Regions from separate parts of the Streptomyces sp. NPDC047525 genome, predicted to be linked through region 1. Evidence: riboswitches for the same ligand, from Rfam matches in the RefSeq annotation. Region 1 holds a riboswitch; each other region holds the start of a gene.
What was found. Region 1 has a riboswitch for cobalamin ahead of metE (5-methyltetrahydropteroyltriglutamate--homocysteine S-methyltransferase). Riboswitches for the same ligand answer to the same signal wherever they lie in the genome.
Positions count from the first base shown of each region.

Region 2: another riboswitch for cobalamin. It lies ahead of ABZ833_RS40950 (cobalamin biosynthesis protein); the one in region 1 lies ahead of metE (5-methyltetrahydropteroyltriglutamate--homocysteine S-methyltransferase).
Region 3: another riboswitch for cobalamin. It lies ahead of cobN (cobaltochelatase subunit CobN); the one in region 1 lies ahead of metE (5-methyltetrahydropteroyltriglutamate--homocysteine S-methyltransferase).

Region 1 covers NZ_JBEYTL010000001.1:808,435-812,519, reverse strand. The annotation lists gene ABZ833_RS03905 (hypothetical protein) at 1-276, opposite strand, end outside; gene metE (5-methyltetrahydropteroyltriglutamate--homocysteine S-methyltransferase) at 401-2,716, opposite strand; cobalamin riboswitch at 2,876-3,094, opposite strand; gene ABZ833_RS03895 (3-hydroxybutyryl-CoA dehydrogenase) at 3,266-4,085, opposite strand, start outside.
Region 2 covers NZ_JBEYTL010000024.1:44,237-48,321, forward strand. The annotation lists gene ABZ833_RS40930 (helix-turn-helix transcriptional regulator) at 1-211, shown strand, start outside; gene ABZ833_RS40935 (hypothetical protein) at 256-801, shown strand; gene ABZ833_RS40940 (hypothetical protein) at 788-973, shown strand; gene ABZ833_RS40945 (DUF397 domain-containing protein) at 1,039-1,302, opposite strand; cobalamin riboswitch at 1,540-1,674, shown strand; gene ABZ833_RS40950 (cobalamin biosynthesis protein) at 1,779-2,720, shown strand; gene ABZ833_RS40955 (cobyric acid synthase) at 2,717-4,085, shown strand, end outside.
Region 3 covers NZ_JBEYTL010000001.1:282,645-286,729, forward strand. The annotation lists gene cobN (cobaltochelatase subunit CobN) at 1-2,350, opposite strand, end outside; cobalamin riboswitch at 2,419-2,571, opposite strand; gene cobG (precorrin-3B synthase) at 2,621-3,931, shown strand; gene ABZ833_RS01395 (precorrin-8X methylmutase) at 4,004-4,085, shown strand, end outside.

The sequences.
Region 1 (4,085 bases):
GGTGTCGAAGTACGAGGCGAGGACCACGACGGCGTGCGCCGCGGCAAGGCGCTGCGTGCGGTCGAACCGGCCGAGGCCGCGGGACCGCTCCGCGAGGCCGGAGACCAGCGACTGACTCAGCCGCGCCAGCTCACCCCGCGCGTCGAACAGGCTCAGCGCAAGGGCGGACCCGCCGCCGGTGGCGACCAGCAGCGCCCCGCCCGTCAGCCGGTCGAGGGCCGCGAGCGCGGGGCTCTCCGCACCACCCAGCAGCCGCACCGCATCCGCGTAACTCATCCCCCTGGACACCGGCGCCCTCCCAGCTCCGCGACGGAACGGCCAGCGTGTCCATCATGGCGGCAGACGAGGGCACGGGGCGGCCAATCGCCCGCAAATGGCCGCCCCGGCAGGCGCGTTCGGGTCAGGAACCCGCGGGCAGCTCCGCCCTCACCTCGCGCGCGGCGGCGACCAGGTTCTCCAGGGAGGCCTTGGTCTCGGGCCAGCCGCGGGTCTTGAGGCCGCAGTCGGGATTGACCCAGAGCCGTTCGGCGGGGATGGCCTCAAGTCCCTTGCGCAGCAGGGCCGCTGCCTCCTCGGTGCTCGGTACGCGGGGGGAGTGGATGTCGTAGACGCCGGGTCCCGCCTCGCGCGGGTAGCCGTGCTCGGCCAGTTCGCGGGCCACCTGCATGTGCGAGCGGGCGGCTTCCAGGCTGATGACGTCGGCGTCGAGGTCGTCGATGGCCTGGACGATGTCGCCGAACTCCGCGTAGCACATGTGCGTGTGGATCTGCGTGTCCGGGCGTACGCCGCTGGTGGTGAGGCGGAAGGATTCCGTGGCCCAGTCCAGGTAGGCCGGGTGGTCGGCGGCGCGCAGTGGCAGCGTCTCGCGCAGCGCGGGCTCGTCGACCTGGATGACCGAAGTACCCGCCTCCTCCAGGTCGTTGACCTCGTCGCGCAGGGCGAGCGCGACCTGGCGGGCCGTGTCGCCGAGCGGCTGGTCGTCGCGGACGAAGGACCAGGCGAGCATGGTGACGGGACCGGTGAGCATGCCCTTGACGGGGCGGTCGGTCAGGGAGTTGGCGTACGAGGTCCAGCGCACCGTCATCGGCTCGGGCCGGGAGATGTCGCCGGCCAGGACCGGCGGGCGCACATAGCGGGTGCCGTACGACTGGACCCAGCCGTGCTGCGTGGCGAGGTAGCCGGTGAGCTGCTCGGCGAAGTACTGCACCATGTCGTTGCGTTCGGGCTCGCCGTGCACCAGGACGTCGATGCCCGCCTTCTCCTGGAAGGCGAGGACCTCGCGGATCTCGTTCTTGATGCGCTCCTCGTAACCCGCCGTGTCGAGACGGCCCGCACGCAAGTCGGCCCGTGCCGTGCGCAGTTCGGTGGTCTGGGGGAAGGAGCCGATGGTGGTCGTGGGCAGCAGCGGCAGGCCGAGCCGGGTCCGTTGGGCCGCCGCACGCTCCGGGTAGGCGTGGGCGCGGCGGGCGTCGGCGCCGGTGATCGCGGCGACGCGGGAGCGTACGGCCGGGTCGTGGGTGAGGGCCGAGCCCGAGCGGGACGCCAGGCCGGCGCGGTTGGCGGACAGTTCGGCCGTGATGGCGCCCGTGCCCTGGGCCAGGCCGCGGGCCAGCGTGGCGATCTCGGCGGTCTTCTGGTGGGCGAAGGCCAGCCAGCGGGCGATCTGCGGGTCGATGTCCCGTTCGGCGGTGGCGTCCAGCGGGACGTGAAGCAGGGAGCAGGACGCGGAGACGTCGACCCGGTCGGCGAGGCCCAGGAGCGTGCCCAGTGTGCTGAGGGACTTCTCCAGGTCGTTGATCCAGATGTTGCGGCCGTTGACGACGCCCGCGACCAGACGCTTGCCGGGCAGCCCGCCGACGGCGGCGAGGTCCTCCAGCTGGCTCGCGGCGGCCTCGGTGAAGTCCAGGGCGAGGCCCTCGACCGGCGCCTTGGCGAGCACCGGAAGCGCATCGCCGAGCCTGCCGAAGTACGAGCCGACGAGGAGCTGAGGGCGGTCGGTGAGCGCACCGAGGTCGCGGTAGGCGCGGGCGGCGGCGTTGAGCTCGGCCGGGGTGCGGTCCTGGACCAGGGCGGGCTCGTCGAGCTGCACCCACTCGGCGCCCGCCGCGCGCAGGTCGGCGAGGACCTCGGCGTACACGGGCAGCAGACGGTCCAGGAGGGTGAGCGGCTCGAAGTCGGCGGCCACGCCGGGCGCGGGCTTGGCGAGCAGTAGATAGGTGACCGGGCCGACGAGCACCGGCCGGGCCGCGAGACCGAGCGCGACAGCCTCCTTCAGCTCCGCGACCTGCTTGGCGGAGTCGGCGGTGAAGACGGTGTCGGGGCCGAGCTCCGGCACGAGGTAGTGGTAGTTGGTGTCGAACCACTTGGTCATCTCGAGGGGCGCCACGTCCTGGGTGCCGCGGGCCATCGCGAAATAGCCGTCGAGCGCGTCGGTGTCGACGGCCTCGCGGTGCCGCTGGGGGACGGCGCCGACCATGACGCTGGTGTCCAGGACATGGTCGTAGTAAGAGAAGTCGCCGGTCGGCACTTCGTGGATGCCTGCGTCGGCCAGGTGCTGCCAGGTGGACCGGCGCAGCTGCGCGGCGGTGTCCCGGAGGGCGTCGGCGGTGACTCGGCCCTTCCAGTAACCCTCGACGGCCTTCTTCAGTTCCCGGTTGGGGCCCTGGCGGGGGTAGCCGTACACGGTGGCCTGTGCTGCCGCGGACTTCGCTGTCACGGAAATCTCCTTCGCGAGATGACTCCTGAGATCCCGGGACGGGACGCGGACGCGAAGGGATGACGAACCGGGCGGACCTGACGCGCGCCACCGGCGCGGTGCTCCACCTGATCTGACGCCGACCCGCCCACGAGGTCACCGGGATGTCCGCACGTGAGGGGTCACGTACGGGCAACGGGCAGGTCTTCGGACTCGCGGGCACACCTGCCGAGGCAGGTTCCTACTGGCCGTCGCTTCCCGGATCCGCGCTCGGATCCAGTGCGTATGACGGCGGTCGTTCCCACTCACCGCTGCGGGGCAGTCCCGGATTCCCACCGGGTTCCCTCTTACGACGCGTCTGCCTGGCGGACAGGGCGAACCAGCTGCACAGGTCAGGCTAGAGGGTGTTCGGCCTTCTGGGCAGTACTGATCACATTCCGGACCGTGAGGTGAGACACGGACCCCGCCCGGATCGGCACATGAGGGCGCGCGGAACAGATCACCACTCTGTTCCGCGCGCCCGCTCACAGCAGCCGCGGGCCCCTCAGCCCGGCGGCGGACCCGGGCCCCTCAGCCCCGGTCGTAGGTGTGGAACCCGCGGCCGCTCTTGCGGCCGAGCAGCCCCGCCTCCACCATGCGCTGGAGCAGCGGCGGCGGGGCGTACAGGGATTCCTTGAACTCTTCGTAGAGCGATGCCGCGATGGAGGCGACCGTGTCGAGGCCGATCAGGTCCGCCAGCTTCAGCGGCCCCATCGGGTGCGCGCAGCCCAGCTCCATGCCCGCGTCCACGTCGGCGGGCGTGGCGAAGCCGGACTCGGTCATCCGGATCGCCGAGAGGAGGTAGGGGACGAGCAGCGCGTTCACGACGAAGCCCGCTCTGTCCTGGGACCGTACGACCGTCTTGCCCAGGGTGTGCGTGGCGAAGTCCTCGACGGCGGCGACGGTCCGTGCGGCCGTGTGCAGCGAGGACACGACCTCGACCAGGGGAAGCACGGGGGCGGGGTTGAAGAAGTGCAGCCCGAGGACACGGTCGGCACGCCGGGTCGCCATCCCCAGACGCATGACCGGGATGGAGGAGGTGTTGGTGGCCAGGATCGCTTCGGGGTCCTCGACGACCTTGTCCAGGGTGGTGAAGATCTCCGTCTTGGCCGCAGTGTCCTCGACGACGGCCTCGACGACGAGCTGGCGGTCGGCCAGGTCGTCGAGGCTGCCGGTGAAGACCATGCGGGCCAGTGCGTCCTCGGCGCCGATGCGGTCCAACTTCCCGCGCTGGACGGCGCGTTCGAGCGACACGGCGACCCGCTCGGCGGCGGCGCGTGCGGCGAGGGCGTCGGCCTCGCAGACCACGGTGTCCAGGCCGGCGCGGGCACACACCTCGGCGATCCCGGCG
Region 2 (4,085 bases), on a different contig from region 1:
CTCCACCCTGAGCAGCTTCATCCTGCTCGGCTTCCTGGACGACGAGGACCTGCTCTACCTGGAAGCACAGGGGAACCAGTCGATCCGTGACGACCACGAGCTGATCGTGCGTCACCAGGAGTGCTTCGAGTCTCTCCGCGAGACCGCGTACACCGGGGAGAAGGCCCTTGACCTGATCAACCGGGTCAGGGACGGCATTGACAGCAGCTGACCTCTCGGACCCAAGGAGTCCCTGAGGAGCGAGGAGGCCTCAATATGCCAGCCGCGTTGCGAGAGTGGTGGCAAGGGGTCCTCGCGGCCATCAGATGGGCGCCATGGCGAAGCGGTGGTTCAGGTGGTGCGCAAGGCGCGGATGGGGCTTCGGCCGGCTCGGCGTCCGACGCCGCCGGCGGCGCCTCTGCCGGACAGACACCGGCCGAAGGCCCCACCTACAACCAGCTCGTCCGCGAAGCGATGGCCAACCAGGGCCGCACGGACCGGATGGACACGCTGGACCGCCACCGCACGGACGACAGCCTCCGGATGTTCACGACCAGGATCGTCTACTGCACCGGCTGCATACTCGTTCTGGTGCTGACGCTCACCGGAGTGCTCGTCGTCCTGGGCGCCGTCGGCATGACGGGCTTCTGGACGGTCGGCTCGGTGATCGCCGTCTTCTCGGCCCCCGTGATCGCGCTGAGCCGCCAGCTCACCCAGTTGATCTCGCAGACAGGGGCGACGCCCACACTCAGCGACGACCGCCGTGCTGTGGTTCCCGCTCAGCGGCCCGAGCCCAGGGCCGAGGCCGATGATCCTGCCTGAACTCGGCCAAGCCCCACCAGAGCCCGATGGACACGGCGGCCGCCATGGCCGCGAAGGCCCAGACGGCGAGACGGGCGGCCGTGCCCTCGACCAGCAGCGAAGCCGCCGCGCCGACCAGGGTGGCGGCCGCGCCGAGCAGCACACACCCCGCCACCACCACGACAACCCCTGATGCCTTCCGCTTCCCCCCGTGCACACCGTTCACCAGGTGCCGCACTTCGGCGAGATGATGCTCAGTCATCCTGTTCCCCCTCTTTCTCCCCCGGCACCGACGAAAGCGTTCAGGAACGCCTGCCAGCGCTTGTCGGAGAAGACGACACGTGGCCCCGACGGGTTCTGCGAATCACGGACGATCACCGCATTCCGTATGAAGGCGACTTCGACGCAATCTCCGTCGGCCCCGCTGTAGCTGCTCCTGCGCCAGAAGCACCCGCACGGACTTTCCTTGGCCACGCCGACCTCCCCCTGCCCGAGAGCCGGCGCCGCTCGACGCGCGTCCATGTCGGCGTGCTCCGCCCACGCCGATGCACGATAGCGCCGTGATCTCGGAGGGCCGAGAGGTCCGCCGAGAACCACCACACCACGTAACGACCCGGACCGAATCACTCGTGGACCGCTCTCCGGTTGTCGCGTTCCAGTCTAGGAAAGTTCAATTTCCAGGCCTAGGGAAAAACCGGCCCCATGTGTGCCTCGGCACACTCTCCCGTCCCAGGTCAACGGCAAGTTGACGGGCGTTCGCGGGCGTGGTGGACTGCCGGAGCCATTACGGCGGCAGGAGAGGAAGCCGGTGCGAATCCGGCGCGGTCCCGCCACTGTCATCGAGGAGCGGACTCCTCGGAAGCCAGGAACTCTCCCCGCCGGTCACGTCGAACCAGGGCGCGGACACCCTGAGTGAGGACATATCGCCATGCGCGGCCGCCCGTTGCCGGTTCCTGTGCCCCTGTCTGTTCCCCTCCACGTACCGGCCGGCTGAACCCGTGCGTGCCGATCGCGACTTCGCGTACGGCGCCGCCGCCGGCCTCCTCGGTGATCTGTTCCTCGGCGATCCTCGTCGCGGGCACCCGGTCGCCGCGTTCGGGCGGGCCGCCGGCGCCGTCGAGCGTGTGCTGTGGCGTGACCACCGCGGGTGGGGCGCCCTGCACGCCGTGGTGTGTGCCGGGGGCGCGGCCGGTGCCGCCGCCCTGGTCTCTTCTCTCGTACGTGACTCCCGCGCCGCGTCCGTCGCGCTGACCGCGGCCACCACCTGGGCCGTGGTCGGCGGCACCTCCCTCGGCCGTGAGGCGCGGGCCATCGGCGGGGCGCTCGCCGCCGGGGACGTCGAGGTGGCGCGGGAACGGCTGCCGCATCTGTGCGGGCGCGATCCGCAGGCGCTGGATGCCGACGGCATCGCGCGTGCCGTGGTCGAGTCCGTCGCCGAGAACACGTCCGACGCGGTGGTGGGGGCCCTGGTGTGGGGGGCTCTGGGCGGGGTCCCCGGGCTTGTCGGCTTCCGGGCCGTGAACACGCTGGACGCCATGGTCGGGCACAAGTCCGCGAAGTACCGGCGCTACGGGTGGGCCTCCGCCCGCCTGGACGACGTACTGGGATGGCCGGGCGCCCGGCTCACCGCCGTGCTCGCGGCCGCGGCGGGGGACTCGCCGCGCGGTGCGCTGCGGGCCTGGCGTGACGACGCCGCCAAGCACCCGAGCCCCAACGCGGGGCCCGTCGAGGCCGCCTTCGCCGGGGCGTTGGGCGTACGGCTCGGGGGGACTCTCTCGTACGCGGGGCGTGTCGAGCACCGGCCCGTCCTGAACGGGGAAGGGCGGGGCGTCGAAGTCGCCGACATCGAGCGGGCCGTGAAGCTGTCGCGGCGGGTGGGGCTGCTGACCCTGGGGGTCGCCGCGGCCGTGAGCACGATACGGAAAGGCAGGGCCTCATGAGTGGTGGACTGCTCGTCGCAGGGACCACGTCCGACGCGGGGAAGAGCGTCGTCACCGCCGGGATCTGCCGGTGGCTGGCCCGCAAGGGGGTCTCCGTCGCGCCCTTCAAGGCACAGAACATGTCCCTCAACTCCTTCGTCACGCGCGAAGGTGCCGAGATCGGGCGCGCCCAGGCCATGCAGGCGCAGGCCGCCCGCGTCGAGCCGAGCGCGCTGATGAATCCCGTGCTGCTCAAGCCGGGCAGCGACCGCAGCAGCCAGGTCGTCCTGATGGGCAAGCCCGTGGGCGAGATGACCGCGCGGGGCTACCACGGTGGGCGGCAGGAAGCACTGCTCTCCACCGTCGTGGGATGCCTGGAGGAACTTCGGGGCAGCTATGACGCCGTGATCTGCGAAGGCGCGGGCAGTCCCGCCGAGATCAATCTGCGGCGTACGGACATCGTGAACATGGGGATCGCGCGGGCCGCCCGCTTCCCCGTCCTCGTCGTCGGCGACATCGACCGCGGTGGCGTCTTCGCCTCCTTCTTCGGGACGACAGCGCTGCTCGGCGCCGAAGACCAGGAGCTGGTCGCCGGGTATCTCGTCAACAAGTTCCGGGGCGACGTCTCGCTGCTCGAACCCGGGCTCGACATGCTGCTGGGGCTCACCGGGCGGCGTACGTTCGGTGTGCTGCCGTTCCAGCACGGCCTCGGCATCGACGAGGAGGACGGCCTGCGGGTGTCCCTGCGGGGTGCCGTCAGGGAGTCCGTCGTCGCTCCCCCGGTCGGTGAGGACGTGCTGCGGGTCGCCGTCTGTGCCGTGCCGCTGATGTCGAACTTCACGGACGTGGACGCGCTGGCCGCCGAACCCGGCGTCGTCGTGCGGTTCGTGGACCGGGCCGACGAGCTCGTCGACGCCGATCTGGTGGTCGTGCCGGGGACGCGCGGGACGGTGCGCGCCCTTCAGTGGCTGCGCGAGCGCGGCCTCGCGGACGCCATCGCGCGGCGCGCCGCCGAGGGGCGTCCCGTGCTCGGGATCTGCGGTGGCTTCCAGGTGCTCGGCGAGCACATCGAGGACGACGTCGAGTCGCGGGCCGGAGCCGTCGACGGGCTCGGACTGCTGCCCGTGCGCGTGCGCTTCGAGCGCGAGAAGACCCTCGCGCGCCCGGTCGGCGAGGCCCTCGGAGAACCCGTCGAGGGGTACGAGATCCATCACGGCGTCGCCCAAGTCCTGGGCGGAGAGCCCTTCTTGGACGGCTGCCGCGTCGGCGAGGTGTGGGGCACGCACTGGCACGGCTCCCTGGAGTCCGACGCGTTCCGGCGCCGCTTCCTCACCGAGGTCGCCCGCGCCGCGGGGCGCCGCTTCGTGCCCGCGCCCGACACCAGCT
Region 3 (4,085 bases), 530 kb from region 1:
CGCCCTTCAACGCGTGGACGGCGTGGTCCAGTTCGTCGGTCGTGGCGGCCAGACGCGGTACGACCTCGCGGGCGGCGAAGGCGAGGATGTCGGCTACGGACTGCGGGTGCCCCTGGGCCACCGTCGCGACGGCCTCCGGGGCCCAGTCGGCGTCGTCCATCGCCTGGACCAGGGCGCGGGCCTTCTCCTCGACCTCGTCGGCGGCGGTGCGGGTGGCCGCGGACTCGTCGAGGCCCAACGCCTCGCGCAGGCCGGGGAGGGAGGCCGTGCCGCCCCAGATCTGGCGGGCGCGCAGGATCGCGAGGACGAGGTTGACGCGGTCGGCGCCGGCCGGGGCGCCGCCCAGGACGTGCAGGCCGTCGCGGATCTGGACGTCCTTGATCTCACAGAGCCAGCCGTCGAGATGCATGATGAACTCGTCGAAGCCCTCGTCCTCGGGGCGGTCCTCGAGCCCCAGGTCGTGGTCGAGCTTGGCGGCCTGGATCAGCGTCCAGATCTGGGCGCGGATCGCGGGCAGCTTCGCCGGGTCCATCGAGGCGATCTGGGCGTGTTCGTCCAGGAGTTGCTCGAGGCGGGCGATGTCGCCGTAGCTGTCGGCGCGGGCCATCGGCGGTACGAGGTGGTCCACGAGGGTGGCGTGGACGCGCCGCTTGGCCTGCGTCCCCTCCCCTGGGTCGTTGACCAGGAACGGGTAGATCAGGGGCAGATCGCCCAGGGCCGCGTCGGGGCCGCAGGCGGCGGACAGGCCCGCGTTCTTGCCGGGCAGCCACTCCAGGTTGCCGTGCTTGCCCAGGTGGATCATCGCGTCGGCGCCGAAGCCGTTGTCGTCGGCGGACGCGGCGATCCAGCGGTAGGCGGCCAAGTAGTGGTGCGAGGGCGGCAGATCGGGGTCGTGGTAGATCGCGATCGGGTTCTCGCCGAAGCCGCGCGGCGGCTGGATGAGGATGAGCAGGTTGCCGCGGCGCAGGGCCGCGAGGACGATGTCGCCCTCCGGGTTGCTCGACCGGTCCACGAACATCTCGCCGGGGGCCGGGCCCCAGTGCTGCTCCACGGACTCGCGCAGCTCGGCGGGGAGCGTGGCGTACCAGCGGCGGTAGTCGGCCGCCGGGATGCGGACGGGGTTGCGGGCCAGCTGCTCCTCGGTGAGCCACTCCTGGTCGTGGCCGCCCGCCTCGATCAGGGCGTAGATCAGCTCGTCGCCGTCGCCGGAGGCAAGGCCCGGGACCTCCTCCGTACCGAAGTCGTAGCCCTCTTCGCGCAGTCGGCGCAGCAGGGCGACGGCGCTCGCGGGGGTGTCGAGGCCGACCGCGTTGCCGATCCGCGAGTGCTTGGTCGGGTAGGCGGAAAGGACGAGCGCGATGCGCTTGTCGGCGGCCGGGATGTGGCGAAGCCGCGCGTGCCGCACGGCGATGCCGGCCACGCGTGCCGCGCGCTCGGCGTCGGCGACGTACGCGGGCAGACCGTCCTCGTCGATCTCCTTGAAGGAGAACGGCACCGTGATCAGGCGGCCGTCGAACTCGGGGACCGCGATCTGGCTTGCGGCGTCCAGCGGGGACACGCCCTCGTCGTTGCCCTCCCAGTCGGTGCGTGAGCTGGTGAGGCAGAGCGCCTGGAGGATGGGGACGTCGAGGCCGCTGAGGGCGCCCGCGTCCCAGGACTCGTCGTCGCCGCCCGCCGATGCCTCGGCAGGGCGCGTGCCGCCCGCCGCGAGGACCGTGGTCACGATCGCGTCGGCGGCGCGCAGTTCATCGATGAGTTCGGGCTCGGGAGTACGCAGCGAGGCCACGTACAGCGGCAGCGGGCGCGCTCCGGCGTCCTCGACCGCGCGGCACAGGCTCTCGATGAAGGCGGTGTTGCCGCTCATGTGGTGGGCGCGGTAGTAGAGCACCGCTACGGTCGGTCCCTCGACCTGACGGGCGGTGCGCTCCAAGGGGCCCCACGAGGGCGCGGGGGCGGGCGGCTCGAAGCCGTGGCCGGTGAGCAGGACGGTGTCCGAGAGGAACCTGGCCAGCTGCTCCAGGTTGTCGGGGCCGCCGTGGGCCAGGTAGGCGTGGGCCTCGGCGGCGATGCCGATGGGCACGGTCGATGCGGCCATCAGCTGGGCGTCGGGGGCCTGTTCGCCGGTGAGGACGACCACGGGGCGGCCGGTCGCCACGACTTGGTCGAGGCCCTCCTGCCAGGCGCGCACGCCGCCGAGGAGGCGTACGACGACCAGATCAGCGCCGTCCAGGAGCTGCGGAAGGTCCTCGAGCGGGAGCCGGGAGGGGTTCGCGAAGCGGTAGGCGACCGGGCCTGCGGCGGCGCGGGCGCTGAGCAGGTCGGTGTCGGACGTCGACAGGAGCAGGATCATGCGGCGTCGGGCCTTCCTCGGGGTGTCCACGCCCCGGGTGGTGTCGATGGCGTCTCCCCTGCTCGAGCGGACGAGAGCTCGGGGAAGGGAGTTCCTGACTCACCCGGCATGCGCACCGGGCTCACAGTGGCGGGACCGCGCCGGAATCGCACCGGGCTTCCTCCCCTTGTCGCCGTCTGTGGCGACGACGGGCCGGCTGACCCGTCGCTAGGAATACTAAGGGCCGATCAACTACCGGGGGGGCAGGCGGACCTGCTGCGATGGGTCGGTATGCTCGCCGCCATGCCCCCATCGGTCCCCTCGCCCGCGCTCTCGGGAGACGAGTCTGCCCGCGGCCGCGGTGACGCCTGCCCCGGGACGCTGCGCCTTCACCGGGCGGACGACGGGGCCCTGGCCCGCGTCCGCATCCCGGGCGGTGTGCTGAGCGCGGGCCAGGCCGACGTGCTGCGGGACGCGTCGGAGCGGCTGGGAGACGGGGAGTTGCATCTCACATCGCGCGGCAATGTGCAGTTGCGCGGGCTGCCCGCGGACTGCGGCGGTGAACTGGCTTACCTGCTGGGCGAATCGGGGCTTTTGCCCTCCGAACGCCATGAGCGGGTGCGCAATGTGGTGGCCTCCCCGCTCGCGGGACTCGACGGCCGGGGCGAGGCGGACATCCGCCCGTGGCTGTCCGCCCTGGACGAGCTGCTGTGCGCCGGCGACCGGGCCGCCGCTCTGTCCGGCCGGTTCCTGTTCGCCCTGGACGACGGCCGCGGCGACGTGGGGGCGCTCGGCGGCGACGTGACCCTGACGGCGCGGGGCGAGGACGAGGCGCTGCTGCGGATCGGCCCGGCGCACGACGCCGTCCTGCTGGCGGCCGCGCAGGCACCGCGGGCCGCGCTCATCGCGGCCGAGACCTTCCTGGAGCAGGCGCCCGACGCCAGTGCGTGGCGGGTCACCGACCTGCCGAGCGGCGTCGGCCCTCTGCTCGACTCGGTCCTGCACCGCCTGCGCCAGGCCGGACTCCAAGTCACCCGCACCACCGCGCCCCTCCCCCGGGATCCGGGCGGACCCGCCCTCGGCGTCGTGTCCGGCCCGCACCCCACGGCCGCCCTCTCCCTCGGCCTGCCCCTGGGAAGCGTCAGCGCACCCCAGTGGCAGACGCTGACGGACACCGCCCGCCACCATGGCGGCGGCGAGCTGCGGCTGACCCCCTGGCGCGGAGTCGTCCTGCCCGGAGTCGAGCGGACAGCGGCCGCGCAGCTCCTGGAGGAACTGGGGGCCGCCGGTCTCATCACCGGATCAGACTCACCCTGGACCGGAGTGGGGGCCTGCATCGGCAGGCCCGGCTGCGCCAAGGCTCTGGACGACGTACGCGCCACGGCGAAGGCCGCGTTGGGCCGCCCCGTAGGGGCGCTGCCCGTGTACTGGTCCGGGTGCGAACGCCGGTGCGGACATCCGCACGGGGAGTGGATCGACGTCGTCGCCACTCCCGACGGACATCAGATCTCCCGCGTACGCGGCGAGAAACGGGACACGCCGGCGACCGTCCCCGGCAGCCCGGGCGCACTCGCCGGCGCCGTGGCCGCGGCCCGCGGCTGAACCACACATGAACACATGATCAACCCCGCAACACCCGACTGTTCCCTGCCCTATCAAGAGAGCGAACGCACTGTGCACCAGTACGAGAAGGACGGACCGGCGATCTACCGCCAGTCCTTCGCCACGATCCGCGCGGAGGCGGATCTGTCGGGCC